DNA from 3 places in the Sphingobium sp. JAI105 genome. Region 2 is predicted to be linked to each of the others. Evidence: riboswitches for the same ligand, from Rfam matches in the RefSeq annotation. Region 2 holds a riboswitch; each other region holds the start of a gene.
The links. A riboswitch is a leader RNA that binds a small molecule or an ion and turns the genes downstream of it on or off. The one in region 2 is predicted to bind cobalamin.
Positions count from the first base shown of each region.

Region 1: another riboswitch for cobalamin. It lies ahead of IWY39_RS01990 (TonB-dependent receptor domain-containing protein); the one in region 2 lies ahead of IWY39_RS21745 (DUF1852 domain-containing protein).
Region 3: another riboswitch for cobalamin. It lies ahead of IWY39_RS13350 (TonB-dependent receptor plug domain-containing protein); the one in region 2 lies ahead of IWY39_RS21745 (DUF1852 domain-containing protein).

Region 1 is NZ_JADOUC010000001.1:449,486-459,347, forward strand. Features, by position in the region: gene IWY39_RS01970 (GNAT family N-acetyltransferase) at 147-599, shown strand; gene IWY39_RS01975 (LysE family translocator) at 642-1,256, opposite strand; gene IWY39_RS01980 (hypothetical protein) at 1,490-1,681, opposite strand; gene IWY39_RS01985 (hypothetical protein) at 1,723-3,000, opposite strand; gene IWY39_RS01990 (TonB-dependent receptor domain-containing protein) at 3,096-6,443, opposite strand; cobalamin riboswitch at 6,616-6,832, opposite strand; gene IWY39_RS24275 (PepSY-associated TM helix domain-containing protein) at 7,017-7,541, opposite strand; gene IWY39_RS24280 (PepSY-associated TM helix domain-containing protein) at 7,490-8,329, opposite strand; gene IWY39_RS02005 (TonB-dependent siderophore receptor) at 8,299-9,862, opposite strand, start outside.
Region 2 is NZ_JADOUC010000002.1:940,286-950,147, reverse strand. Features, by position in the region: gene IWY39_RS21770 (cyclase family protein) at 1-526, opposite strand, end outside; gene IWY39_RS21765 (TonB-dependent receptor domain-containing protein) at 539-3,397, opposite strand; gene IWY39_RS21760 (TonB-dependent receptor domain-containing protein) at 3,551-6,379, shown strand; gene IWY39_RS21755 (RraA family protein) at 6,397-7,071, shown strand; gene IWY39_RS21750 (IclR family transcriptional regulator) at 7,125-7,862, shown strand; cobalamin riboswitch at 8,092-8,316, shown strand; gene IWY39_RS21745 (DUF1852 domain-containing protein) at 8,697-9,695, shown strand; gene IWY39_RS21740 (methionine synthase) at 9,722-9,862, shown strand, end outside.
Region 3 is NZ_JADOUC010000001.1:2,772,271-2,782,132, reverse strand. Features, by position in the region: gene rsmI (16S rRNA (cytidine(1402)-2'-O)-methyltransferase) at 1-36, opposite strand, end outside; gene IWY39_RS13370 (penicillin-binding protein activator) at 48-1,253, shown strand; gene IWY39_RS13365 (ABC transporter ATP-binding protein) at 1,407-2,183, opposite strand; gene IWY39_RS13360 (FecCD family ABC transporter permease) at 2,177-3,172, opposite strand; gene IWY39_RS13355 (ABC transporter substrate-binding protein) at 3,250-4,119, shown strand; gene IWY39_RS13350 (TonB-dependent receptor plug domain-containing protein) at 4,157-5,992, opposite strand; cobalamin riboswitch at 6,165-6,384, opposite strand; gene fdhD (formate dehydrogenase accessory sulfurtransferase FdhD) at 6,453-7,247, opposite strand; gene IWY39_RS13340 (formate dehydrogenase subunit delta) at 7,244-7,477, opposite strand; gene fdhF (formate dehydrogenase subunit alpha) at 7,488-9,862, opposite strand, start outside.

The DNA.
Region 1 (9,862 bases), on a different contig from region 2:
GGAACAGATTGTGGGAAGGGCTCGCCTCGTGATCGAAAATATCGGTCGCAGGTCGGGCCTTCTCGTTCGTCCTTCGTTTGCGGGAAGGCCGTTTGCGAGCATGGATCGCTGTTTCCCACTGTCAGACAGTTCGGCATAGATAACGCATGAGCGAAACGATCCGAGTTGCGACCTTAGCAGACGCCGATGCCGTCACCACGGTTACGCGAGCAGCGTATGCCAAATGGGTGCCGGTAATCGGTCGCGAACCCTTGCCCATGAAAGCCGACCACGCCGCCCACATAAGGGATCATCGTGCCGACCTCCTGCTGATAGATGATGATGTGGCCGCTTTGGTGGAGATCGTTCAGCGTCAATATGATCTGCTGATTGAAAATGTTGCTGTCGCTCCGCTTTTTCAGAAGAGGGGCTACGGCAGGAGAATGGTCGCTCATGCGGAGCGCTTGGCAGCAGAGGCAGGGTTTGAAGCGGTCAGGCTTTACACAAATGCGAAATTCGAGGGAAACATACGCCTCTACAACTCGCTAGGATATGACATAGAGCGAGAAGAAGCCATAAATGACGGCATACTCGTCCACATGGTCAAAACTATCACTTGATGTCGGGTCGAAATAGAGCCTCTTGTTGAGGCATCTGGTCCATCAGTCGCGCGCCGCTATGACCGCTGCGGCTCCTCCAAGCGTCAAAGCACTTATCCTGTTCGCAAGCTGCACGGCAGGCGGAGTGCGGAGAAAGGCGCGCGCCTTATGAGCGAGAAATGTCCACGTCAGATCGATCGCGGCCAGCATAAGGAGCCTTACTCCTGCCAAGACGGCCCATTGCGTTACCCCGACCTTGGAAACGTCTATCAAGGCCGGAAGTAGGGCCACGTAGAATACCATGATTTTTGGATTGCCGAGCGTGACCGCCATGCCAGCACCAAACATAGAGAGAGGTGACGTCCGGCGTGGCAGTGCTTCATCAGCGATTTCGGCCGGTTGACGCCACATCTTCACCGCAAGCCAAGCCAAGTAGGCGACACCAAGCCACTTCAGTACCATGAATCCGAATTGGAATGTTTGAGCGAGCGCTGTCAGACCTGCCAGCGCCATTGTGAGCCAGACGACCTCACCCAACCACATCGCCAAGATGAACGGGAAAACGTCGCGCCAACCATTCGTCAGTACGCGGGAGACCAAGGCAGCAACGCTCGGTCCCGGCGTGCCCGCGTTAAGAAGCAATGCTCCTGCGAAGATGGCGATCGACATTGCTTCCATGCAGCACCTCCTTGGGATCGGCGAAATCTCCCCAGCTTAGCATCAGCGGTCAAGCCCCTACGCGCGCATGGGACGACGGCGGGGTTCCCAAATTACCATCGTTTGCGAGAAAGTGCCGAAGTGACGACAATCAGGCTTTTGTCGCCATGCCGCGCGTCGTGTGATTTTCGGTAGCTGTCGTTGTGTGAGGGAGCATCGACCTCTAGCTGCGATGGACAGGTATCGGCACTTTGCTAGCCAGTCTTAGGACACAGGAAACCGCCCTTCTGCACCATCCCAAGCCGGTCCATAAAACGCTCCACTTTTCGTACGCCATCGACCTGGTTGCGCGCCATCGGCGCGGGCGCCGGTGCCGGGATCGCCGTCATACCGTCGAAGGGTGTGTATTTATCCGAGCGTTTTTGCGACATCGGATGATTAGACACGCTGCCATCGCCTGCACGAGAGCAGGCGATGGGTGTTGTCGTTACTGCTTCGAAAGCTGTGCTTCCACCTCTTCCCATTCCTCCGGGAGAAGCTCTGGCCGGCCTTTGGCGATGGCCCGGGCAGCGGCCGCACGCGGCGTTGCCGAAATCTGCGTGGGAGATTGATAGCCACGGATTCGGGTGACAAGCCCGGTAGGGCTGACATAGCTCATATCGTTGAGATTGGTATATTGGTCGCCAGGCTCCATCAGCCGGCCAGCGCCGGTCGTGGTAATCGTAAGGGCCTGGACCAGCGCGAGCGTTGAAGCGTTGATGACCCGGATTTCGTTGCCGCGTGCATACCAGAGCCGATCATTGTCGGTGGTGTATTGGGCCGCCCAATAATAGCCCAGCGAGCCGCTGAAGCTGTCGATCGTCGTAAAGGTTGTGAAGTTGGTCGTGCTTCGCAGGTCGCCCATGAGGTTCCAGCTCGCATCATAGCGGCCAGCCAGAATGAAGGCGGTCGAGCCCTTGAAGCTGATGCCGCGGAATTCATAGGGATAGGATGCGCTTGCCGACAAGACCGTCGTTACCGGCGCACCACTCAAGGGCGACGCGCCATAGGTGACCTTCTGAATCTTGGAGTTGGTGTTGTAGCCGGTATTGCTCTGGACGCCCCCGATAGCCGCGACGAACAGCTCCGATCCGCTGACGGCCATCTGGAAGGAGTTCTTCTCGAATCCGTTATTATAGTCGTTCGGTGCGACCGTAATCGAGCTGCCGCCGGTGATCGAGAAACGGACAAGGACGCTGTTAGCGTAGGTCGTGAAACTCGTGTCCGCGATGATGAACAGGCCGTAGAGTGCGCCGCCGATGTTCAAGACGGCCTGCCCGTGTGCCTTCATGCCAGAGGGGACGAGCGGCGCGGTGACGGGATTGGTATTGAAATCGAAGATTACGCCTGTGGCGGCATATGGCGAACTGCCATTGATCTCGACGAGCTTGCCACCGTCGAAATCGAGTGCGTAGAGGCGGCTGCCCAGCGGCTCAAGCCCATAAGGGTTGATGACGTTGGCCCAGGTTGGTGTTGCGATGGCTGCGCCGCCGCTGGCCGCATTGTAGATCGCCGTCGGCTGCGCCGATCCCGCCACCCGCTGTGTAACAGCTATACGCTGCCCACCCAGGTTAAAGCCCTCGACGAGGGGGTCGCCGTTCAACGCACTTGTCAGCTTGGGGAAAGTGGCAGCAACAGTCGTGCCATTGTCGGTGATGCGCCCTGCCATTCCACTCCCACCGGAGAGATAGTGATAGAGGCTATAAGCTGTTCTTGTCGTCGCCATTTCAATTCTCCTACGAAGTTACACGGGGATTCCCCCTTACTGTCGCGCCGCCGCCGTGATTTTGCGGTCGGCGGCACGTTCAGTTCGTCGAGCGGCTAGAAGCGGTAGCCCAGCGTCAGCCACAATGAGTCGATCCGGTAGCGCGGTTCTGAGCGCCGGATGTCGGTGGGCGAGTGCGTCCCCTGCCCAACCAGGCCTTGTTGGAATCCGGTGAAGATCGGCGTCGTTCCAGCAACGCCGGCAGCCACCGTGTAATCGCCGTCCTTGATATTCGTGCGCAGATATTCGAGCCCGATCGTCAACGGCCCTGCGATGTGCTGCTCGATGCCACCACCATATTGGTGGCCCCAGCGATGCTTGCCGGCGTTGCTCTCCTCGAACGCATTGATGGTGTTGGTAGTCGAGAAAGCATGACCGACATCGGCTCGGATGATGCCGGCGGTGACGTAGCCGAGCGTGCCACGCCAGGAATAGCCGGTGCGCGCACGGAGCGAGAGGCCGGATTTCAGGTGGCGGGTGAAGCTGTAGCTTGTGGGCGGTAGGGCTTGCTGCGTCGCGATATTGGTGAGCAGAGCATAGCCAGAAACGCTATCGACAAGATTGAAGTCTGCCCATTCTCCCACGACGCCGAACAGCCAGCTCCCCACCTGGTGATCGTAGCCGAGCCGAAATCCATAATCGGCTCCTTTATGCTTGTCGGAGCGAACGCCATCCTCCGGCACACTGCCCAGGGCAGCGCCTGAGCCAGTGAATCCCGGCGCGAAGGCATTGCGATCGATGAAATTTCCGTCGCTATCGAACCGAGCCACTCCGTCGATCTGGCCGCCGAAAACGCCATTTTGTCGCTTGTCGAAGACGAGGATCTCATTGGCGTTGCGCCGCCCCCAACCACGCCCGATATGGCCGCCCGCATAGAAGCCGGTCCAGTTCCGCTCATCACCCGCTCGTATGCCAGGTGAGGCGACGGCGCGCCAATCCTTCGCGCCGAAACTTTTGGCGATCGTGACATAGAAGGTGCGCCCCTGGCGCGGGAAATAGGTATTTCCGGCAAGCGCATAATTCTCGGTAACCGCATTGGCGGGATCATCGAAGCAGGAATAGTCGCCCGTTTCATCGGCTTCCAGCACGTCACACTTAGTGTAGCCGTGATACGCAAACTGAGAGCCGCGCATTTTCTGCCTTGGCCCCGCGTTGAACAGGTCGGATACGCCCCCCGAGACTGTGATGCCGTGAGGCAAGCGCATGTGCGCGCCCACGTCGATGGTGGTCAGCGGCTCCTCGTAGATGAAGGCATCCTCCAGATTCCCAGTGCCACGAAACTGGCCCAGATAGTTCCGGCCCGTATGCTTGACCTCACCGAATGTCGTCAGCGCCCCGCTGAGGAAATGGAGGTTAAGGCGTGCATTTGCGGTGAAACCCGGATGCTGTAGCGTTCGCAACTTGCCCGCAACGCGGTCGCCGACGGGGATGCCCGGATAGAGGAAGTAGGTGCCCTTGTCGTAATACCCGTCTTGCACTGTGGCGGCGAGTTGAAGATCGGCGCGGTTGCCCCATTTCAGGCTTGCCTCGAACTCCCCACCCTTCGTGATCGTCGTGCCCGAGTTGACGTATTTGCCGCCGACAGGCGTCAGGAACAGGGTGATCTCATCTTCTGTCTTGCGGTTGAAGTAGGTGGCACGGAAGCTACCCGTAAGGTCGCCGGCGATCGTGCCATTCCAGCCAAGGCCCGCATCCCAGTTGCGACCATGCTCGCGCAGCAGCGGCGCGACATTGCCGACGCTATCGGCGCCGGCCTGGATGTAGACGCCATCGCCATAGATTTCGTAGAAATTGGGATAGCGGTTGTAGGTGCCGTAGCTGGCGAACAGCAACCAGTCCGAACCCACCTTTTTCTTGGCGCTGACGCTCCATGTCGGCTTCCAGCCATAGTTGCCGGATGAAGGGCCAAAGATGTTATCCTGACTTCCCAGTACCGGCCCGGTCAGCTTCTCGATCCGGAAGATCGGGGCCACCTGAAGGTCGCCCAGCGTGCGGAAGGTTAGCGTGTCCTGGACCTGGATGTTGGTGAGCTGACGCTTGTAGTTTTGATAAAAGTCGCCGCGCCGCAGGCCGGTCACCAAATTGATGAGGTTATTCGCGTCGTAGCGCATTTCCTCCCAATTATGCTGGACGTGCAGTTCGAGGAGCTGCGCCACATCCCAATCGGAGCCGAGCGTGTAGCTGGCGTCGGCCGTGATGCCATAGCGGGTGGTACGATAGAGCGCCGTGCGACTGCCCACGCCAAAGGGTGTCGCGAGGTCGTAATTATTGAAGCGCTTGCGCTGATCCATCAAGTTCAGGTTCAGCGCGAGTTCGAGGTTGCCGAAGCGCTCCTGCCAATTCAGCGCGCCCTCATGCTGATACTGCTTCTGTTGTCGGCGCTTGTTGTAGGGCACGCCGAGGCCGGCGAGAGACCCTTCGGTAAGGTTCACGGCCGGGAAGGTGTATGCGGGCAGATCGACGAGACTGTAACCGACCGGCTCATACACCAGCGTCGGCATGTAGCGGTTGAGATAGGTGAACGAATATTTGGCGGTGATGTTTTCGTTCCGCCATTTTACCAACACGTTGTCCCGCTGGAAGCTGTTGTTCTGCCGTCGCCGCGAGGTCGGAAACTGGCAGAGCGGGTTGATTTCACGGATGCCCTGATAAACCAGATAGGTGCTGCACGGCGTATTGGGCTGACCGTCGCCGCTCCACTCCGCATCGCCAAACTCGATGCCGTCCAGCTCGCGGGCCGCGATCAGGGGATATTTGAAATCGCCCTTGCTGCGCTCCATGTCGAGGCCGAGCAGCAGGCCGCCGCCCAGCAGTGGGAAGTTCAGATTGCCGGAAAACTGGCGACCGCCGAAGGAACGGGCGCCGGCTGACACCGTGCCGCTGAGGTCGGTCGGCATCTTGGTGACGATGTTGATTGCGCCGCCGAGCGGAGCGCCGGAGAACCGCGCCGGCGTCACGCCGCGATAAACCTCGACGCGCTCGACGTTGGAGATCGGGATGGTCGAGATGTCCGCTGCCGTCTCACTGGAGAGATTGAACGGCACGCCGTCGATGTAAATGTTGACCTGGCTCGGGGCGCTGCCCCGGATGCTGGTGGTCGTATATCCGCCCGTGCCGCCGACACGGCGTACATAGACGCCGGGAATCTGGTCAAGCAGATCTGGCAGGGCCTTGTGCTCGCCGCGCGTATCGTCGGGATAAACAACCGACACGACACCCGGCGAAAGAATATCCTGCAACTCCTGGCGGCTGTTTGCCGTGACGACGATTTCCTGCTGGGTTTTGGGCGCGCTGGCGCTGCTTTCACCCGGAGGGGCTGAATCATTTTCGGCTGCCCATGCCGGGCTGCTCCCGGCACACAGCGCAACGATGAGCGCAAGCTGCGAAATTGGCGATAGTCTCAATGTCTTCCCCCCGGCGTCACGACGTCGGGCAGGGGCGTGCCGTTACGAACGGTCGGCGCGCACGAGCGGGCGGACGCGAAAAGCGCCCGTCACACGAACCGATGCGGCCCCTGCCGCTACGTTCGTCGCTCAGACGGAAGAACCGTGCCCTGACCATCCCCTGGACCAAAGCAAGAGCGACCAAACGCCGGCAGGTCTCCTGGCTTGCGGGTCATCGCTTGATGCACGGCCTTCCCAAGCTCTCGCTCAGTGGCTTGAGGCCGAAGCCCCATATGCATCGCACTCGCCGCTCACAGTTGCAGGGACAGCCTCGGATTCGGGTGGAGACCCACCTTCACCGTGTTCCCATTTTAATCCCCTCTCGGGGAACCGACGCGATCATGCGACACCTCTAACGAGGCGCCACAGGTGGACCATATTCCAGGTGGTGGACTTTATCAACTTAGGAGCAGCCGTCTCAAAAATGCTGCTTTCCGAGACGATGCGGCTCACTTGCCCGGAAAACCGCACCTCACGCATTCGTTGTTTGAAAACCCATCTCGAAATCTATGTCCGAAAAACGGGCCATAGCCGTCATCCCGCTCCCCGTGTGATTTCGGACATTTTGTTTGGGCGTCTAAGTGTTCGTAACCGCGCGGTGCGTTTTTTCATCCAGATCATGGTTCCCGTGACCGATAGACTCGTGATCAGCAGACCGGCGCAGGCGACCGCAAATTTGTAGGGAAGCCCGCCGATGGCCGCCAGGTGGAGGGCTTCCAGCCAGGCGTGAAGGGCGCCACCCTTAGCTTCTTGACGTGGGAGAGCCGACTTGAGCAGTCCGCCGGTCTTCGCGCTAAAGATCACCAGTGAATCGCCATAGTTAGCGCGGGCGACGCTAGCGCTGCTTGTGAAACGGAACAGATAGACGCCGATCTGCGGGTAATAGTTGATTGACGCAGGCCCACCCTCGTCAATCGCAATGCCCGACCTTCGCGCTACAGTGCGGGCAAGAGACTGGCCTTGTCGCGCTGCCGCTCTGAGGTCGACGCCTGGCCCGCCCGTGCCATCTACGGGCGGCACGATCCCTTCAGCGATCGGCAGATAGCCGATTTGCCGCATGATAGGATCATAGACCTGCGGCAGGTGAACGAAACGCCCGACCAGGCAAAGACGAGCAGCATTGGCCATAGCCAAAGCCCGCCCGCGCGGTGCAGGTCGAAAGTTCGTTTGTAGGAACTTTGCCGCCAGCGCAGTTTCCACGACGATCGCCAGCGATGCAGCCAGCGTCTCCCATTATGGCGCGGTGTCGACCGGACCGGCAGCGTCAGATAAAAACCCACGAAACAATCAAGGGTCCAGATCATTGCGGCGATGCCGAGCGTCAGACGACCCCAGTCATCCATCGTCAAAGAATCATGCAGATGGTGAACGAAGGGCAGCAGATTGATCGCGCCCTGTCCGATATCACCCCAACGCCGCCGCCCAGTCACCGCACCATCATACGGATTGACGAAAATTTCGTCCCAGCTTTCGGCATAAGGGACGGTCATACCGGTTTGTGACTCCAGACGCTGTATGTTGAAGCGCAGGCTGCGATCAGGATCGGCCCGCAGCGGCATCTGGGTGATTAGCCCATCGGGATAGCGGGCCAGCACCCGGTCGCGCAAATCAAAGGGGTCTAGCGGAACCGCGCCCGGCACCGGCGGCGCGGCCCGAAAGACCTGCGGCAGAAGCAACGGCTCAAGCTCGTCTGTGAACGCGAGCATCGCGCCGGTCAGGCCTGAGATCGCCAGAAATACGGCAATCGTCAGCCCGGCCCAGCGATGTACCAAGACCCAGAGCTGACGCGACAGTCGCACGCTATCGTCCCCGAATCCTAGAAGCGTGACCGGACGAACATCCGCCATACCCTTGGTGCGCCGGGCCACACCTCGAACTCGCTATAGGCATAGTCATAGAAGCGTTCATTGGTCAGATTATCGATATTGCCGCCAATTTCGATATGCGGCGTTAGCGCATAGCTGATCGTTGCGTCGGCACGCCAATAGCTCGGCAACGTAAAGAGATTTTCCAGCGTGCCTGCGCGCTTGCCTGTGTACGTCGCCGATCCACTGAGCGAGAGACCGGCGAGCGGGCCGTCTTTCCAGGCATAGGCGCTGCGCAATACCAGCGAATGTTTGGGGACGTTGCGGATGCGCTTGCCCTCCAGTGTGTCATCAGTGTCACGTGTCGTCTTAGCGTCGGTATAGGCATAGCCCGCATAGAGTTGCAGTCCGTCGATCGGTCGCAACTCCGCCGTCAGTTCGACACCCTTTGCGACCTGCTCGCCGATCGAGAGTTCGAAACCAGGATTGTCGCGGTCGGCGACGATGACATTGCCGCGCTTGAGATGGAACACCGACGCGCCGATCGATGCACGGTCGCCCGCCAGTTGCGCCTTTACCCCCGCCTCATATTGCGTGCCTTCTTCCGGCGGCAATGCTGTCCCATCCGCCCGAATACCATAGGTGGGGAGGAAGGACGTCGTGCGGCTGACGAACAGCGAGACCTGATCGACGGGCGTATAGAGCAGCCCAAGCTGGCTCGTCCAGGCCGAGTCCTTCTGGCGACTTTCCACGAACGCACCACTGGCGCGCGTGGTGCGGGACGTCTGCTTGAAGTCGGACCAGCGCGCGCCGCCAATCGCCTTGATCTGATCCGTCAGCGTGATGCGGTCCTGGATGAACAGGCCAAGGGCGCTGCTGCGGTCGCGCACCGATTGCGCCAAGCTCGCCACTTCGCTCATCGGCGGCGGCGCGTCGGTTGAATAGACCGGATCAAACAGGTCCAGGCTGGGCAGAAAAAATACGCGCCGGGGTGTCGTGCGCCGCAGCGTTATGTAGTCGCCGCCTAAGACAAGAGCGTGCCCGATCGTACCAGTTGAAAAATCAGCGGCGATATCATGGTGGACGGTCCAGTTATTGCCTTTGCCCCCACCGTCGAGAAGGAGGCGGGAGAGCGACTGGTTCTCGACATCCCAGCCAAAGATGCCAAGCACATTGCTTTCGTCGCGACGCTCATGCGTCCAGTCAACAGCCGCACGCCAACGCAGGCTGTCCGAGAAGTTATGCTCCATGCGCAGTTGGACGTTGCCGTTTTCGCGGATGGACGGATCAAGGGTCGGGTCCGTCAGGCTAACGGATCGCCGCAACCGGCCATTGGGATTGGGCAGCACCGTTCCAGCCGCCGGCACGCCGTTGAAAAAGCCGTCAAGGCGGTTCCGCGTGTAAAACCCCTCAGCCGTGATGGTGGTCTTTTCGCCGATGTCGAAGGCCATCACTGGCGCGATATAGATATGCTTGCGGCGCCAATAATCGACAAAGGAGTCGGAATCGTCATAGGCTGCGGTCAGACGGAAGCGAACATCGCCGCCCTCCGTGATCGGGCCGGTCAGGTCCAGC
Region 2 (9,862 bases):
GCACGCCGCGCGTAAAAACGCCATCGGCGACCGCCGCGATGCTGCCGCGCGTCAGGCCCTTGTCCATCAGCAAATGCTCGCTGGCGGCAAAGCCGTTATACATCTTACCGTCGAACAGATGGTGGCCCAGCGCGTCGAAATGCGTGAGATTATATCCGTGGGCAGCGATGTTGAGTTGGTCGGTCGACCCGCTGGGCCGCTTGGGCGGGCCGGACAGCATCTTCTGTTGCACAGGCGCCCGTGTTGGCGGAGCGTCACCGTCGGGCGGCAGAAGAACGGGCACAATCTCCCGCTCCATTGACACGGCGATGCCCTGCTTCACCAGCGCCGCGGCCTTCTTGCGGACCGCGGGGGTGATGAGGTTGAGCGTACCCTTCTCGTCATCCGCGCCCCATCGGCCCCAGTTGCTCTGGCTTTTCTTCCATTGATCCATCGTTGCCTGCGTGACGCTGTGATCGGCGGCGACCGCAACAGTCGCCGCACCCATCATCAACAGTGCCAGGATGGTCTTCGAGAAAGGCGTCATGATCCGTCCTTTTCAGAAACTGGCGCGCACGCCAAAGCGGAACATCCGCCCGGTAGTGTCATAGAGGAAGGGGTTGGTCACAATCACCAGATTGCCCGCCAGTGGCGCGATCCGGGGGTCGGTATTCAGGATGTTTCGGACATTCAGGTAAATCTGGCCGTTGCGACCAAGCTGCGGCAATTTGTAGCTGATCTGTCCGTCCAGAAAGGCCTGTGCAGCGACGTCGCGGAAGCCAAGCTGGGCGGGGGAACGGGACTTGTCATAGGTTCCGCTGCCGACATAGCGGCCGATCAGCGTCAGGTTTAGGCCATCCAGCGTATAATCCAGTTGCCCCTGCGCCCGCCAGTGCGGCTGGCTGTCGACGATCGAACCCGCAACATCGCGCGTGACCAGACCCGGTGCCGACGTGGTAAAATGGTTCACCCGGTTGGCGACCGCGCGCAGGTTGAGTTGGCCCTTCCACCAGTCAAACATGCTCGCCATCGGCACGGCGTAGGAAGCTTCGATGTCGATACCGCTGGTCAAAAGCTGCGAATAATTGATGGGGGACGAACGGAACCCGGTCAGGTTGCCATTCGCATCGCGGGTGCTGAGGGCGCAGAAATCGGCCGACCCCTCAAAACACTGGTCGAGCGCCACCTGATCGGTAACGGTCGCGATCGCGCCGTCGATCTTGATCCGATAATAGTCGACCGACAATTGCAGTCCCGGCGCCCAGGACGGGCTATAAACGCCGCCATAGGTCAGCGTATTGGCGATTTCCGGCCTCAGATTGGGATTGCCCGTCGTCAGGCTCGAAATATTCGACGCGATCACATTGTTGCGGAAAGGGTCGCGAACGGTCGAAACACTCTGCCGCCCTTTCGAAAATAGCTCGTTGAGGTTGGGCGCGCGGATGTCCCGCGACCGGGTGATACGCAACCGCAGATCCTCGATCGGCTTGTAAGTCAGGCCGCCCTTCCACGTCGTCACTGACCCGCTGGTGCTGTAATGCGTCCGGCGCACGGCAGCATTGGCTTCCACCAGGCGCAGCATCGGCATGTCATTGACCAGAGGCACGACCGTTTCTGCATAGAATTCGCGGATGCTGTAGGCGCCGGACCAGGGCTGCTGGTTACCGATCTTATAGCCGCTCAGCAGCGACAGCGCGTCCGATTCCACGCGCGCCGTCTCGCGCCGATATTCGGCGCCAACCGCCAGAGAGACCGGACCGGCCCAGGTAGAAAAGGGTTCGCCCGACAGGTTGAGGGCCGCCGCCTGCTGCGTCGTGCGGATATAGGCGGGGCTGTCGCCATTTACATAGGCCAGCGATGCCGAGGACGGGCTGCCGACGCCGAAGGGATTGAACGGCACACAGCCATTACCGGGACTTGTCAGTGTCGAACGGCACACGATGCTGCCGTCAGGCGCCCGAACCGCGTCTGTCGCCAGATTGAAGTTGGTGATCTTGTTGGTGGTCTTGACGATGTTGGTGTTGCGGTTCTGCCCCCACTGATAATAGCCGTCGAGTTTCCAGTCACCGATCCGCCCTTCAAAGCCGCCAACGAGCCGGGTGGTCCTGTTGCGGTTGTCGGTATGGGTTTTGCCATCTTCCAGATCCCAGCGGGTCATGGTGAGGCTGGTGACGCCCGATGCGATCATCTGGTTGCGAATGCTGTCGGGCAGATAGGCATTGTCCTGACGGATCGTGATGAATGCAGTCTGCGCGGCATTGCTGTTATGGACATTCGGGCCGTTGATATAGTCCGACCGCACTTCGCCATAGCTGCCTTCCCCGAACAGCGACCATTCAGGCGTGATGTCGAAACTGGCGCGGGCGAAAATGGCCTTCCGGGTCAGCGGGCGGTTGATCTGCTGGATAATAGCATTGTCGACGCCCGATCCGCCGACCTGGGTGCCTGCCGTGGTCAGGGTGCCGAAATCAAAGGCCTGCGGCACGCCGCCGGGACCAAAGCTGATGCCCCGGAAGCTGGCGTTCGCGGCGGCCGTTCCGCCATTGCCATTCAGGATAAGCCCGCCATAGCTGGTGACGAGGCGGACGTTGGGTGAGAGAATTTGGGTCGGATTGGCTTCCGTTCCATTGCCGGTCGGATTTGTAATGACCTGATAGCCGCTGCGCGCCCAGTCGCGCGCGTCGCCACGAATGCCCTTATTCTCGAAATATTCGCCGCTGACGACCAGATGGCCTCGACCGCCGGCAAACGCCGTTCCCCCTGTCAGCGTCGCGACAAATTCATGATTGTCGTCATGCGACGTCAGGCCGTATTGCGCGCTGGCCTTGATGCCTTCGTATCGGCTGTCCAGCACGAAGTTGACCACGCCTGCCACCGCGTCCGATCCATAAGCAGCGGACGCGCCGCCGGTCACGACATCGACCCGTTGAATAAGGGCGGACGGTATGAGGTTGGCGTCCACGCTGCCGGTGATGTTCGTGGATACAAAGCGCCGTCCATCGACCAGCGTCAGCGTGCGGGTGGCGCCCAGCCCTCGCAAGTTCAGGAAGCTCTGGCCGCCCCCTGCGCTGCCTGAGTTGCGCTGCGTGCCGGACGTATTGGTGAGCGCAGGCAGCGTACGAAGCGCCTCGGACACGGTCGAAGGCGAGGATTTCGCAAGTTCGGCGCTGCTGAGCGCCGTCACAGGGGTAGGAGAGGTAAAGCCCGGACGCGCGACGCGCGATCCGGTGACAACGATGTCCGCTGCGCTAGGCCCGGCATCCGCTGCACCGGCTTCGGGGGCGCGAGGCAGCTGCATCGAGCTGTCGTCGTCCTGAGCAGGCGCGACTGCCGACTGGGCCGATGCAGGTGCGGAGCACATGAACATGATGGCTCCGACAGCGGTCGTGGCTGCCAGTGCGCGGCGAACAGGGGTCATACTGTATCTCCTCTCCAAACGCTCGAATTCGAGTCGGTCACGATCTCTAAGGCATTTTCACTGAAACGCAACGACGTTTCAAAATATGATTGCAATCACTTTCCTGGCGATTATGAGGGCGGCAATGGCAAACGCTATCGGGAGGAGAGGTTCATGAAATCGGCAGTCATTGCGTCCAAATTTGGAAAATCCTTATTGCTCGGCTCGGTCGCCGCATTCGTGGCAGTACCCGTCGCCTACGGCCAGGCGGCGCCGGACGCCGCTGCTGCAGCCTCATCCGAACAAGGCGCGATTGACGCAGGCGACACCGCGCCCGACGCTGGAACGAGTGACATCGTCGTTACCGGCTCGCGCATCGGCCGCACCGGCTTCACCACCCCCACGCCGGTCACGGTTCTCAACGCGGACCAGTTGAGCAAGGCTGCGCCGTCGACCATCGCCGATTCGCTTCGGACGCTTCCTGCGCTGACCGCAACCAGCGGCCCGCAGCGCGCGACCGGCACACAGGGCGGCGGACAGAGCTTCCTCAATCTGCGCAACCTGGGCGCGGTGCGCACGCTGACTTTGCTCGATGGCCGCCGCTTCGTCGCTGCCAGCCAATATGGCACGGTCGACGTCAACCTGCTGCCTGCCGGCCTTGTCCAGCGCGTCGATGTCGTGACCGGGGGCGCTTCGGCGGCCTATGGCTCGGACGCTGTTGCCGGCGTCGTCAACTTCGTCCTCGATACGAAGTTCGAGGGGCTGAAGGGCGAAGTTTCCACCGGCATCGCCGATGAAGGGGATAATCAGGAACTGCGTGGCTCGCTGACGGGCGGCATTGCGCTAGCCGATAGCCGGCTGCGCCTGCTCGGAAGCGCCGAATATTATCGGAACAAGGGCATTTTGGAAGGCGAACGGGCCTGGGCCCGGCGCGGGTCCAACCTCATCAACGGCCCGGCAGGCGGTCCTGCCCTGATCGCAGCGGAAGATGTGCGCGCGATTGGCAGCAACGGCGGCATGATCAGCACTGGCAACGGCGGAAGCGCGGCCCAGAATGCGCTGTTCCGCGGCATCCAGTTTGGTCCCGGCGGAACGGTGTTGCCCTATAATTATGGTTCATACACCACCGCGACACAGCAGATCGGCGGCGACGGCTTCAACACCGAATTCCTTCAGGAAATCAATCGTCCGCTGGAACGGGCCGCCTTCTTCGGTCGCGCCGAATATGAACTGACCGATCGGTGGTCGGTATTTGGTGAAGCGTCCTATGGCTGGACCTATACTCGCTATTCAACCTCGGCCAATCGCCATCTCGCGACCAACCCGATAACGATTCGTCGCGATAACGCCTTCCTGCCTACGCCGCTTCGCACGCTGCTGGACGCCAATCCGCAGGTCACCTCACTGACGATGCTGCGCTGGTCGATCGAGGGCGGGCTGGCGGACGTGTCCGTGGATACCAAGACCGATCGCTACGTCACGGGCTTCGCTGGCGAGCTTGGTGGGCTGAAGGTCAATGGCTATTATCAGCATGGCCGCACCCGCCAGCAGACCGACGTCATCAACAATGAAATCACGCCCAACTTCACCCGCGCGGTGGATGCGGTCGTCAATCCGGCCAATGGCGCGATTGTCTGCCGATCGACGCTGACTGACCCCACTAATGGCTGCGCCCCGTTCAATCCGTTTGGCGTCGGCTCGCCTTCCGCCGCGGCGCTGGCCTATACGCGCGGTCTCAGCCGCACCGACTCGGTTTTCAAGGAAGATGTCGCAGCCATCAATATTTCGGGCACTTTGTTCGAAGGTTGGGCTGGCCCGATCTCCTTCGCTACCGGCGGCGAATATCGCAAGGAACAGGCGCAGTTGGCCGTCGATCCGCTCTCGCAGGCCGGCGCCTTCCTGTTCGCCAATCCCCAGCCTTGGTCCGGCAGCTATAATGTGAAGGAAGGCTATCTCGAAACCGTCATACCGCTTCTGAAGGATCTGCCCTTCGCCCGCGAACTCGAATTCAACGGTGCGGTTCGCTATACCGATTATTCGACCAGCGGCGGCGTCACCACCTGGAAGGCGGGCCTCAGCTGGACGCCGGTCAGCTCGCTGCGCCTGCGTGCCACCCGCTCCCGCGACATCCGCGCCCCCAATCTGTCCGAACTCTTCACCAGCGGGCGGACCCAGTCGGCGACGGTGGTGGACCCGTTCAAGAACAATGTCCGTACATCGGGCATTTTCATCACCACGACCGGCAACGCCAACCTGCAACCGGAAAGGGCGGACACGCTGACGTTGGGGGCGGTGTTCCAGCCGAGCTTCGTTCCTGGCCTCAGCATTTCGGCGGATTATTACGACATCAAGATCAACGATGCGATCGGTTCGCTGTCGGCGCAACAGGGCGTTGACCAGTGCTTTGCCGGCAACCAACTGGCCTGTGGCTTCATCACCCGCGACGCAGCCGGAAATATCTCGGCTCTGACGGCCTATCCGATCAACCTCTCCACGCTCGTCACCAACGGCGTCGATGTTGAATTGAGCTATCGCGTGCCTTTCGCGGATATGTCCAACTCACTGTCGCTGCGCAGCATCATTTCCTATGTCGGCAAACTTGCGACGACGACACCGGGGTCGCCTTCCATCGACCGGGCGGGCGAAGTGGGTATCAATTCCAACCCGCACTGGCGCGTCAACGCCCAGGCCGATTTCACGCACGGCAATTTCAACTGGTTCAACCAGCTGCGGTTCATCGGTGGCGGACGTTACGACAATACCAAGGGTCCGCAGGCAGTCAGCCTGCAGCACATCAAGCCGCAAGCCTATTGGGACATGCGCTTTGCTTATCGGTTCGAGGATCTGGGCAAGGGCGCGGAGATGTATTTCAACGTCCAGAACGTCCTTGATCAGGAGCCGCCCTATGCGCCGGGCGACGGATCGATCGCGGTGGCGACCAACACCCAGCTCTATGACACATTTGGCCGCGTCTATCGCGTTGGCTTCCGTTTCAAATTCTGATCGCGACTGGAGATTTTATGAGCATCGGTTTCCGAGTATTGCCCGTCGAGCGTCGCGTGCCCGCCGATCTGGTCAAGCGTGCCGCACAATTGCCGGTCGCGAATGTGAGCGACGCCATGAACCGCATGTTCGCTGGCGGCGCGGCGCTTCGCCCCATGCACGGCGGCGGCGTTCTGGCTGGACCTGCCGTCACCGTGAAGGCACGGCCCGGCGACAATCTCATGCTGCACCGCGCGCTCGATATTGCCGAACCGGGCGATGTGGTGGTGGTCGACGGCGGCGGTGACCTGACCAACGCCCTGATCGGTGAGCTCATGGTCGCCCATGCAGAAAGCCGCGGCCTTGCCGGCATCGTGATCTTCGGCGCCATTCGCGACGCCGCGGCGATCCGGGCGGGCAGCTTTCCGGTCTTTGCCGCTGGCATCACGCACCGTGGGCCTTACAAGGACGGCCCCGGCGAAGTGAATGTGCCGATTGCCATTGACGGCATGGTGATCCAGCCGGGCGACCTGATCCTTGGCGACGACGATGGCCTTATTGCCGTCACCATCGACGAAGCGGAGGCTGTGTGCGCCAAAGCAGCGGCAAAGCATGCTGCCGAAACCGAGCAGATGGCCAAGATCCGCCGGGGCGAAAATCCGCGCGCCTGGGTTGAAGAAACGCTCAAGCGTTTGGGTTGCGAAGGGATTTGATAGCCTGATCCCTGCCCGTCCGCTACAGCAGTCGAAGTTTCAGAGGGATTGCGATGGCGACGGACTTCAAGGATCGACCGGCACTGGAAGGCGTAGCCGCCCTTGAACGAGGGCTGCTGCTGCTGACAAGCTTCAAACAGGGCGACGGCGTTCTTGGTCTTGCCGAGCTTGCCGAGCGCACTGGCTTGGTCAAAAGCACCATCATGCGCCTGGCCGTCTCGCTGGAACGCTATAATCTCCTGATCAGGATGCCCGACGGCCAGTATCAGTTGGGCAGCGAGGTGGCTCGGCTCAACTCGATCTTCAGGGAGGGCAACGATCTTGAAAAGCATGTCCAGCCGATTCTCGCCAAACTCGCCTTCGAAACCGAGGAAACAGCGACATTCTATGTGCGTCAGGGAGATGTGCGGCTTTGCCTGTTTCGGGTAAATTCTCCAAGCAATCTGCGGCTCGACGTCCAGCCAGGCACACAGCGGCCGCTCGATGGATCGGCATCCGCGCAGTTGCTGCTTTTGTTCGAGAACTGGCCGGAGGTTAAACCCGCACTACCGCCCCTGCCCATCTATACCTCTGGCGTTACGACGCCGCACGTTGCCTCGCTTTCGGTGCCGGTGATCGGCCATGGCGACCGGCTCGTAGGTGCGCTCAGTATCGCAGGGCCCGAAGTACGCCTGTCTGGGTCGCAAAAAAGACTGGCACTGCCTCTGCTACACGCGGGCCTCAACCTGTGCCGTTCCCTTGGGGGCAATGCCGAGGCGATCTATCGGGTGCCAATCGCGCTGGCGACATAGTCCAGAAGATCGGGCCGCTGTCATTCCATTGATCGGACTGATCACGTTAAGCTGGGCAGCCGCGCCACGATGGTCGGGGCGTGAGGGCCATCTTGCTGACTCCATTGATTCACAGGTTTGGCGACGGCTTCGGTGGAGCCGCCCGACTGCCGCCGAGGGCTGAACGCACAGCCGCCTGCGCTATATAAAGAAATCTTTATATAACTCTTGACAATTATGCTTGAATGGCGTCAAACGATCCTGTCAAGGTTCCCCACCTCAGGCATGACGGTGGGGCTAAGACGGGAAGCCGGTGGTGCCTTTTCGAGGCAGAGTCCGGCGCTGCCCCCGCAACTGTAAGCGGCGAGCGGCGGTTCCATTTCGCGTCACTGGGTTTTTGCAAGAAACCCGGGAAGGCCGGAACCACCGCGATGACCCGTAAGCCAGGAGACCTGCCTTCGGCGCCATAACTTTCCTCGGACGGGGGTTCCTCCGATGGATCGCGCTTGAAGCGTTGCCCGTGCCGTAAAGCACTTTCCGGGTAATTCATGCCTTGCGCGTTCTTCTTTGGCCCTTCCGCCCGGCAAATGCAGGTGATCGGTCAATGCTTCCAATCCTGTTCCGCTTCATTCGCTACCGACGAATGCGTCCGCGCGCCGTGCCATCAGGCTGACCCCTGACGGAAGCGGCGCGCCGCCAATCTCCCATCATTCAGCCCGCTAAAGACGGACGGCGTTCGCGCCGGACCGAAGGAGCCTTTGCATGCCCGTGACTTGCGCCAATCCTGCCCTTTCCCGCCACGACCACAGCACGCCGACCATCGCCACCGACAAGCAGCCATCAGGGCATCGGACCATGACAGGCGAGGATCTTACCTTTTCCATCACGCGCCTTCGCTTTGACGACGATTATCGCCCGTCGGATACCACGCGTATCACGACCAACTTCGCCAATCTGGCCAGAGGGAAGAACCGGCAGGAGAATCTGCGTGGCGTGCTGAAGATGATCGACAACCGTTTCAACGACCTAGCCGATTGGGATAATCCCGATGGGGATCGCTACGGCATGGAACTGGATATCATTTCCGTCGCGATGAGCCTTGCCGCTGCCAACGGCCTCACGGCGTTTCCCATCATCGAAATCCTGAACACCAGCATCATCGATCGCAAGACGGACAATCGCATTGCCGGCATCGTCGGAAACAACTTCTCATCCTACCTGCGCGACTATGATTTCAGCGTGCTGCTGGCGGCGCACAACCGGGACCGCGTCGGTTTCGACACGCCGGACGGCTTTGGTGATCTGCACGGCCGTCTGTTCCGCCATTTCGTGCAGTCCAATACGTACAAGGCCAATTTTTCCAAGCCTCCCGTCATCTGCCTGAGCGTATCCAGCAGCAAGACCTACCATCGCACGGAAAACCATCACCCCATTCTGGGCTTCGAATACCGGCAAAGTGAATTCTCGCCGACCGACGAATATTTCGCGAAGATGGGTCTTAAGGTCCGCTTTTTCATGCCACGGGGCAGCCGCTCGCCCATGGCCTTCTATTTCGCCGGGGATCTGCTCGGCGACTACAGCAACCTGGAACTGATCGGCACCATCAGCACGATGGAATCCTTTCAGAAGATCTACCGGCCCGAAATCTACAACGCCAATCGCACAGCGGGAACGCGCTTCCGGCCCAGCCTGACGCATCAGGACTTTTCGTCCACGCGCATTGACTACGACCGCGAGGAACGAAGCCGCCTGGGCATCGAGCAGGGCCGGTTCGCAGAAGAGAATTTCATCAAACCTTACGGCCAACTTCTCTCGCAATGGTCCGCCACACAAGCACCCAAGAACATGATCTGACCCAATAGAAGAAAAGGCCCTCCATCATGAATAGAATATTGCCCACATCGACCGCCGGCAGTCTGCCCAAGCCATCATGGCTTGCGGAGCCTGAGAAGCTTTGGTCACCCTGGAAGCTGAAGGGTGATGAATTGGCCGTCGCCAAGCAGGATGCCCTGCGCCTGGCC
Region 3 (9,862 bases), on a different contig from region 2:
AAGCCCAGGTTCAAGACCCGATGATTGTGTTTCCATAAGGACGCCAGATGACAGAGACGGATGCCTCCCGGCAAGCGGACTTGTTCGCTTCTTTGAAACGCGGCACGCGCATTATGCTTGCCGCGGGCACGCTGCTGCTCGCCGCCTGTCAGTCGATCGTGCCCAAGGGACCGGCCCCCGTCACCCCGACCGGCCCGACAGGACCGACCGGCCCTGATGTGACCCAGGGTCTGCCGACCGACACGCTGCGCCACCGCGTCGCGCTGCTGGTACCGATGAGCGGCCCCAATGCCGCCGTGGGCCAGTCGATCGCCAACGCGACCACATTGGCGCTGATGGACACCCGGACCGACAAGATCCGCATCACCACCTATGACACCGCGCCCGGCGCCGCAGCCGCGGCGAACCGCGCCCTGGCCGAGGGCAACCGCCTGATCCTTGGCCCCCTGCTGGCGGAGGACGCCCGCATCGTGGGGCCGATCGCCGCGCGCACCAATGTCCCCGTGATCAGCTTTTCCAACGACGCCAGCGTCGCAGGCAATGGCGTCTACATCATGGGTTACAACCCCAACCAGTCGATCGAGCGGGTCGTGGGTTTCGCCCATGACAAGGGGCTGTCGCAGTTCGCCGCGCTCATTCCGCGCGGCACCTATGGCGAACGCGCCGGCAATGCGCTGCTGCGCGCGGTTGAACAGGCGGGCGGCACCGTCGTGTCGATGCAGACATTCGATCGTAGCCCCGGCTCAATCACCGCAGCGGTGAAGAAATTGCAGGCCTCGTCCAGCTATGACGCCTTGCTGATCGCCGACAGCGGCAAGGTCGCGATCCAGATCGCCCCGATCGTGCGCAAGAATGGCGGCGCGACGGCCCGCCTGCTCGGCACGGAATTGTGGAATACAGAAGGCACGCTGGCGGCAAGCCCGGTGCTGCGCGGCGCATGGTTCGCCAGCGTGTCGGACACGCTCTATCGCCAGCTCGCGGGCAAATATCGCGCCCGCTACGGCACGGCGCCCTTCCGCCTGTCCTCGCTCGGCTATGATTCGGTCCTGCTGACGGTGCGGATCGCGCAGGACTGGAAGCCCGGCAGCCCCTTCCCCACCACGCGCCTGCGCGATTCGGGCGGCTTTTCGGGCATTGACGGCGCATTCCGCTTTGGCCGCAACGGCGTCGCCGAACGTGCGCTGGAAGTGTCCGAAGTAGGGGCTGGGGCAGTCACGGTCATCGCGCCTGCTCCCCGCAGCTTCGCGGAATGAAATCATCCTCCCCTGCAAGGGGAGGTGGCAGGGCGTAGCCCTGACGGAGGGGTGTCACCCTATCGATAGCGGGACACCCCTCCACCACCAGCTTCGCTGGTTGAATGGAGTCACGTGCCTCCATTCAACCCCCTCCCCTTGCAGGGGAGGATTTTAGATGCGCCCGGTCGGCAGGATCAAGGGCCAGCCATTGCCCGGATCGATGCAGGCGGTGATGCCATAGACATCGGCCAGCGCCTGCGTCGTCAGCACCTCCATCGGCGCGCCGTCGGCGACCAGCGCGCCGCCATCCATCAGAAGCAGCCGGTCGCACCAGCGCGCCGCCATGCTCAGGTCATGCAGCACCGTCACCACCAGCGCGCCGCTGCGCGCCTCGTCGCGCAGCAGGTTCATGACGTCGATCTGATGGCCAGGGTCCAGCGCCGCCAGCGGCTCGTCGGCGATCAGCCCGCGCGCCCCGACCGCCAGCGCCCGCGCCAGCAGCACCCGCGCCCGCTCCCCGCCGGACAATTCGGTCGCGATCCGTCCTTTCAGGTGCAGCACATCGGCCCGCGCCATCGCTGCCTCGACCGCTGCCTCATCTGCGTCGGACAGGCGGGACAGCGGCCCCAGATGCGGCAGCCGCCCCAGCGCCACCAGCCGATCGACGCTGAGCGGCCAGTGCAATGTCTGACCCTGCGGCAGATAGGCGATGGCGCGCGCTATCGCCCCCCGGTCGATCCGCGCCACATCCTGTCCGTCGATCAGCACGCGGCCCGCCCGCGGCTTCGCAAGGCCCAACATTGCCCGGATCAGCGTGGACTTGCCCGCGCCATTGGGACCGATGATGCCGACCAGCTGGCCCGGCTCCAGCGTCACCGCGACATCGCGCACCGCCGCCACATGACGGCCAAGCCGGACGGACAGCCCTTCTACCGTCAGGCTCACCATAACCGTCGCTCCCGCATCAGGTGGATCAGGAACACCGGCACGCCCAGCATCGCGGTGACGACCCCCAGCTTCAGCTCATTGACCGACGGGATCAGTCGCACGCCAATATCCGCGAGCGTCAGCAGCACCGCGCCGCCCAGCAGTGACGGCCATAGCACCGCCGATGGCGACCGATCGGTCAGCGGGCGGACGATATGCGGGACGATCAGACCGACAAAGCCGATCGCGCCGGACACCGCCACCGCGCCGCCCACGCCGATCGCGACGCCCAGCATCATGCGCAACCGCGCGGCATTAAGGTTCACGCCCAGCGCCTGCGCGCCTTCCTCCCCCAATGTCAGCGCGTCCAGCGTCCGCCCGTCCGCCAGCAGCAGCGCCGCGCCGATCGCGATGCAGGGCAAGGCGACAAGGACATGGACATAGCTGCGGTTCTCCAGACTGCCCATCAGCCAGGTCATGATCTCCATCGCGGCAAAGGGATTGGGCGACAGGTTAAGCGACAGGCTGATGCCCGCCCCCGCCAGCGTCGCGACCGCGATCCCCGCCAGGATCAGGGTCAGCGGGCTTTCCGATGGACCGGCCAGCAAGAACAGCCCGGCAATGGCGACAAGCGCGGTGGTGATGGCGAGCAGCGGCAGGACCAGCGGATGCAGCGCACTGAGGCCGAAATAGAGCGCGCAGACCGCGCCCAGCGCCGCTGAATTGGACGCGCCCAGCACGGACGGTTCGGCCAGCGGGTTGCGCAGATAGCCCTGCAACGCCGCGCCCGACAGGCCCAGCATCGCGCCCACCAGCAGGCCCAGCAGCATGCGCGGCAGGCGCAGGTCGATGATGATCGCACGGGCGACCGCATCGCCGCCGCCGGTCAGCACCGCCCATATCCGCGCCGTGCTGATCGCGACGGCCCCCAGCATCACCGATCCCATCGCCGCGCCGACCAGCAGGATCAGCAGCGCGGGGACGAGCAAGGGATGGTGGCGGGGCGTCACGGGCGCTCCCCTTGGCGGTTGGCAAAGCGCCATGTTCCTGCGAAGGCAGGAACATATCCTACTACAAGACAGGCTCCATGATCCGTCCGTTGATCCTCGCCATTGCCGCCCTGACACTCACCGGCACGGCACACGCTGCGCCGCGGCGGATCGTGTCGCTCAACGTGTGCGCCGATCAATATCTGATCGCGCTGGCCGACAAGGGCCAGATCGCGGCGCTCAGCAGCAATGCGCTCGACCCGGAATTGTCGGCGGCGGCGGACAAGGCGCGCGGCTATCATACGCTGCGCCGCGCTTCGGAAGAGGTGCTCGCGATCCGCCCCGATTTGATCCTGGGCTATCCGATCGGGCCAAACATGGTCGCCGGAGCGCCGCCGGGCCAATGGACCATATTGGGCCTGGCCAGTGCGGACAATTATGGCGCGATCGAGGATCAGATACGGCAGGTCGCGCGCGCGGTCGGCCATGTCGACCGGGGCGAAAAGCTGATTGCGCAGATGAACCGCGATCTGGCGGCACTGCCGAAAGCGAAGCGCGGCGGCGTTGCCGCCTATTATCAGCGGCGCGGCTATATGACCGGCACAGGCACGCTGGTCGATGACCTGATGCATCGGGTCGGGCTGACCAATCTGGCCGCAAAACTCGGCAAGCCCGCGCTGGCGCAGGTGCCGCTGGAGGCGATGGTCGCGGCGCGGCCCGACTGGCTGATCGTGGAAAGCGGCAGCGAAGCGGTGGTCGATCAGGGGACCGAAATGCTCCAGCATCCGGCGATCAAATCCATCCCGCGCATCAGCCTGCCGCAAAGCTGGACCGTGTGCGGCGGCCCGGCCTATGTGCAGGCGGCGCGGGCCATCGTGGTGCAACTTGGGGCGCCACGTAGCAAAGGCACGGCGCAACTTGGGGCGCCACGCAGCAAAAGCGCGGCGCGTCAGAACGCGCCAAGGTGAAGGGACGAGCAGCGCGCCCGTCCCCTCTTGTGCCATATCAGAAGCGGACACGCACGCCGCCAAAGGCGGAGCGGCCATAGACGCCATAGCCATAGGCCGTGGCGTAGGCTTCATCGAACAGATTGTCGATCCGGCCATAGACTTCCAGATGCTCGCCCAGCGGCAGCGAAGCCCGCAGGCCGACAAGCGCATAGCCATCCAGACGGCGGGTGTTGGCGGCATTGTCGAAACTGTCGCCTACCATCGTCACGGTCGCCCCGGTCGACAGGCCGAACGACCAGACATAGTCGCTCGAAACGCTGATCGCATTGGCCGCACGGCGCGGCAGGCGGTTGCCGTCTGTGATCCCGCCCGACCGGTCGCGCGCATCGACATAGCTATAGCTGCCCGTCACGGTCAGCGCGTCCACCGGCTTCAAGGCAATGCTCGCCTCCACGCCCTTGGCGCGGGTGCGGTCCAGATTGCTGTAGCTGAAGGTCGCATTGTCATAATTGATCTGGTCGGTCGTGTCGCGACGAAACGCCGTTACCGACAGGATCGCCCGGCCACCATCCAGGCTCTGGTCAAAGCCGACATCATAGCTTTTCGACCGTTCGGGGCGCAGCGCGCTATTGCCGCTGAACATGTCGTACAGCTGATAGAGCGAGGGCGCCTTGAACCCTTCGCCATAGCTCAGGCGAAAATTGGTCGCGCCTGCATTGGGCGAATAGTTGGCATTCGCGCCGAACGTGGTCGCGCCGCCAAACTGGCTATGATCGTCATGCCGCACACCGCCCGTGACCGACAGGCCCGTAAAGGGCTTGACGATCGCCAGCGCATAGACGCTGTCGATATTGATCTTCGCCGACGACGTGCTGCCAAACCCGAAGAAATCATAGTCGGGCCGCTCATGCTCGTAGCCGAATACCAGCTTGGCCTGATCGACCGGGGCATAGACGCCTTCATATTCAAAGCGCAGGTTGGTGCCGGAATAGCCATAATCCGGGTCGGTGCCGCGCACGAAATAATAGTCGCGGTCGTTGCGCAGATAGGTGACGGCTGCGCGGTTCGTCAGCTTGCCATCCAGCAAAGCCAGGTTGAGGCCCGCATAGCCCACATATTGGTCCAGCTTGCTCACATCGCTGCTGTCGGCCGGTGCGCCAAAGAAGCTGTCATAGTCGAGATCCGCATGGATATAATAACCACGCAGGTCGAGGCTCAGCGCATCGCTGAACGCCAGTTTGAGCCGCGCGTTGGTGGCGATATTTTCATAGCCATCCTTTTCCGTACCGCCCGCGGCAGATGAAATGCCATCCGTGCGGAAATAGGCCGCGCCCACGCCGCCCGACGCGATGCCGCTGGAGCCGGACACGTCCGCCTTGGCATTGACCGTATCGCTATAACCATAATCGACCGAGGCGTTCGCGCCGAAGCCGTCCACCGGCACGCCGGTCATGATGTTGACCACGCCGCCGATCGCCTGGCTGCCATAGACGACCGAGTTGGAGCCGCGCAGCACTTCGATCCGCTTGATATTGCCGGTCAGCAAATGGCCGAAATCATACCCATCGCCGATGCCGCTGGGGTCATTGACCTTCACCCCGTCGATCAGCACCAGAGTCTGCGTCGTTTCCGCGCCGCGCAGCGATACGCCGGTCACTCCGCCGGTGGACCCGTTACGGTTGAAACGAACGCCGGGCGTCGTCGCCAGCAGATCGACCACATCGATAGCCTGCCGGGTCTGGATGGTCTGCGCGTCGATGACGGTGATCGCCTGCCCCACTTCGTCGCGCGACTGTTCGATGCCCGATGCGGTGACGATGATGTCGTCGTCCTGCGCCAGAGCGGGCGTTGCCGCCAGCAGCGCAATGAGAGAAATCCCTGTTTTTACCATGATATATGCCCTGAGCGTCCCATGCGACTTCAAGGCCAGGGCGTCCGCGCACGCGGTCGCGCCATGATGCGGGATGACGCCAGCCCCCGCCGCACGGCACGATGCGGCCCCGGCCGCACAGCGTCGCTCGACGGAAAACCACCGTGCCATGACCAATCCCCTGGATCAGGGCAAGAGCGACCAGACGCCGGCAGGTCTCCTGGCTCACGGGTCAGGGCAATGATGCACGAACCTTCCCAGACATTGGCGTCCAGTGGCCGGGTCTTGCGACCCTTATGCATCATGCTCACCGCTTACAGTTGCAGGGACAGCTGCGGAATAGGGCGCTTCCACGCCCGCACCGCATTCCCATTTTCAGCCCCTTGCGGGACACCGGCGCGATCTAGCTGCAAGAAAGGCGAGCCCCCCTCACGCGACGCGCTCTAGGGCAAAGGCGCGGTATTGCCAAGCGGCTGATTCGCTACGTCAGCGGGGCGTTGCCCCGGTGCAACATCGCGTCGCGTCGCGCCAGCACGACCAGCGGCAGTCCCGCCGCCGCCGCGCGCTCCGCCGCCAGCCTTGTGGGGGCAGAAATCGTCACCAAAAGCGGGCATTGGCTCAGCACCGCTTTCTCCACCAGTTCATAGGAACAGCGTGACGACAGCAGCGCAAAGCCCTCATCCCAGCCCGCGCCCGCGCGCTTCATCGCGCCGATCAGCTTGTCGAACGCATTGTGCCGCCCGACATCCTCCCGCGCCAGACGGATCGCCCCGTCCGCGCCGACCCAGGCGGCGGCATGGGCCGCGCCTGTCGCGGCATTGAGCGGTTGATGCGCCGCCAGCCCATCAAGCGCGCGAAAGATCGCCGCCCGGTCGGCGCGCGATCGCGTCGTCACTGGCGGCAGGGGCCGAATCGCCTGTTCCAGATTTTCGATCCCGCACAGGCCGCACGATGAATCGGACGCGCGGTGCCGTACCCGGTCCAGCAGCAAATCGGTCCGCGATGGCGGCAGCGTCGCGCGCGCCACTATGCCCTGATCGGTATCATGGGTATCGACGTCGAAGGGCGCATCGTCCGGCCCGATCAACCGTTCCGCCAGCGCAAAACCCAGCACCAGATCGGTCAGATCAGTGGGCGTCGCCATCAGCACCGCATAGCCGATGCCGTTGAATTCGATCGCGACCGGCACTTCGTCGGCCAGCACCCGTTCGACCGCTTCGCCCTGCCCATCGCGGGCCAGGCGGGTGAAGGTCAGCGCGTCGCCGCCCTGCTTCAAGCGCTGATCCGGCGCACGGCCTGCGCCGCGATCGGCGACAGGGCGTCGGGCTGCTCCGCCGCCAGCGCCACGATCCGCGCGCGCATATGCGGGTCCCAGAAGCTGGCGATATGGCTGGCGGTGGACGCAACCGCCTCCGCATCGCCCTGCGCCGCCAGATTGCGCGCAATCTGGTTGGCCATGTAGATCAGCCGGTCGGCGGTGGACATGACGTCATTTTCGTCGCTCATCGGGCCGATCCTATTCCGCCGCTTCCAACGGCGCAATGCGGCGGCTCATCCTGGCCTGATCGGCATAGTCGAGTTGCCAGTCGCTGGGGCCGTTGGATGGCATCACCTGCACCGCCGTCACCTTATATTCCGGGCAGTTGGTCGCCCAGTCGCTATAGTCAGTGGTGATGACATTGGCCTGGGTTTCGGGGTGGTGGAAGGTCGTATAGACGACCCCCGGCGCAACCCGCTCGGTCACCTGCGCGCGCAGCGTGGTTTCTCCCGCCCGGCTTTTCAGGGCAACCCAGTCACCTTCCTTGATCCCACGATTTTCCGCATCGGACGGATGGATTTCCAGCCGGTCCTCCGGGTGCCAGGCGGTGTTCGCCGTCCGTCGCGTCTGCGCGCCGACATTATAGTGGGACAGGATGCGCCCGGTCGTCAGCAGCAGAGGGAAGCGCGGGCCGGTCTTTTCGTCCGTCGGCACATAGTCGGTGACGACGAACTTGCCCTTCCCCCGCACGAAACCGTCGATATGCATGGTCGGCGTACCGTCGGGCGCAGCATCATTGGCGGGCCATTGCAGCGATCCTTCCGCCTCCAGCCGGTCATAATGGACGCCCGCAAAGGTCGGGGTGAGCGCGGCGATCTCATCCATGATCTGCGCGGGGTGATCATAGGTCCACTGCAGGCCCATGGCGTTGGCCACCAATTGCACGATTTCCCAGTCTGCATAGCCATTGAGCGGGGCCATCACCTTGCGCACCCGCTGGATGCGGCGTTCGGCGTTGGTGAAGGTGCCGTCCTTTTCCAGGAAGGTCGATCCGGGCAGAAAGACATGGGCGTAATTGGCGGTTTCGTTGAGGAACAGGTCCTGCACCACGACGCACTCCATCGCTGCAAGCCCCGCCGCGACATGATGGGTGTTGGGGTCGGACTGGAGAATATCCTCGCCCTGCACGAACAGCCCCTTGAACGTCCCGTCGGTCGCGGCATCCAGCATGTTGGGAATGCGCAGCCCCGGCTCGGCGTCCAGGCTGACGCCCCATGTGCGTTCGAACAATTGCCGCGTCGCCGTGTCGGACACATGGCGATAGCCGGAAAATTCATGCGGGAAGCTGCCCATGTCGCAGGCGCCCTGCACATTATTCTGCCCCCGCAGCGGGTTCACGCCCACGCCTTCGCGCCCGACATTGCCGGTCGCCATAGCGAGGTTGGCGATGGCCATCACGGTCGAGCTGCCTTGGCTATGCTCCGTCACGCCCAGGCCATAATAGATCGCGCCATTGCCGCCGGTGGCATAAATGCGCGCGGCAGCGCGCACCTCGTCCGCCTTCACGCCGGTCAGCGGTTCGATCGCTTCGGGCGATCGGGCGGCTTGCGAGACGAAATCGGCCCAGTCGGCAAATTCGTCCCAGTCGCACCGTTCGCGGATGAAGGCTTCGTCATAGAGCTTCTCCGTGACGATGACATGCGCCATCGCGGTCAGCATCGCGACATTGGTGCCGGGGCGCAGGGGCAGATGATGATCCGCCTCGATATGGGGGGATTTGACCAGATCGGTGCGGCGCGGGTCCATGACGATCAGCTTGGCCCCCTGCCGCAAGCGCCGTTTCATCCGGCTGGCGAACACGGGGTGGCCGTCGGTCGGGTTCGCGCCGATGACCAGAATGACCTCCGACTGCATCACGCTGTCGAAATCCTGCGTGCCGGCCGACGTGCCGAAGGTCTGGCTCAGCCCATAGCCGGTCGGCGAGTGGCAGACGCGGGCGCAGGTATCGACATTATTATTGCCAAAACCCTGGCGGATCAGCTTCTGGACAAGGAAGGTTTCCTCATTGGTGCAGCGGCTGGACGTGATGCCGCCGATGGAGCGGGTGCCATATTTCGCCTGGATGCGACGGAACTCGCTGGCCGTATGGGCGATCGCCTCGTCCCACGACACTTCGCGCCATGGCTCGTCGATGCTGGCGCGGATCATCGGGTTCAGGATTCGGTCCTGATGCTGGGCATAGCCCCAGGCGAAGCGACCCTTGACGCAGCTATGGCCGCGATTGGCCTTGCCGTCCTTCCACGGCACCATGCGCACCAGTTCCTCGCCCCGCATTTCCGCGCGGAAGGTGCAGCCCACGCCGCAATAGGCGCAGGTGGTGACGACGGCGCGGTCGGGGGTGCCGACTTCGACGACCTTCTTTTCGATCAGCGACGCGGTGGGACAGGCCTGCACGCAGGCGCCACAGGACACGCATTCGGACCCCAGAAATCCCTCGCCCTGCGACGCGGAAACCTTGGAATCAAACCCCCTCCCCTCGATCGTCAACGCGAACGTCCCCTGCACCTCGTCACAGGCGCGCACGCACCGCGAACAGACGATGCACTTGCTGGGATCGAAATCGAAATAGGGGT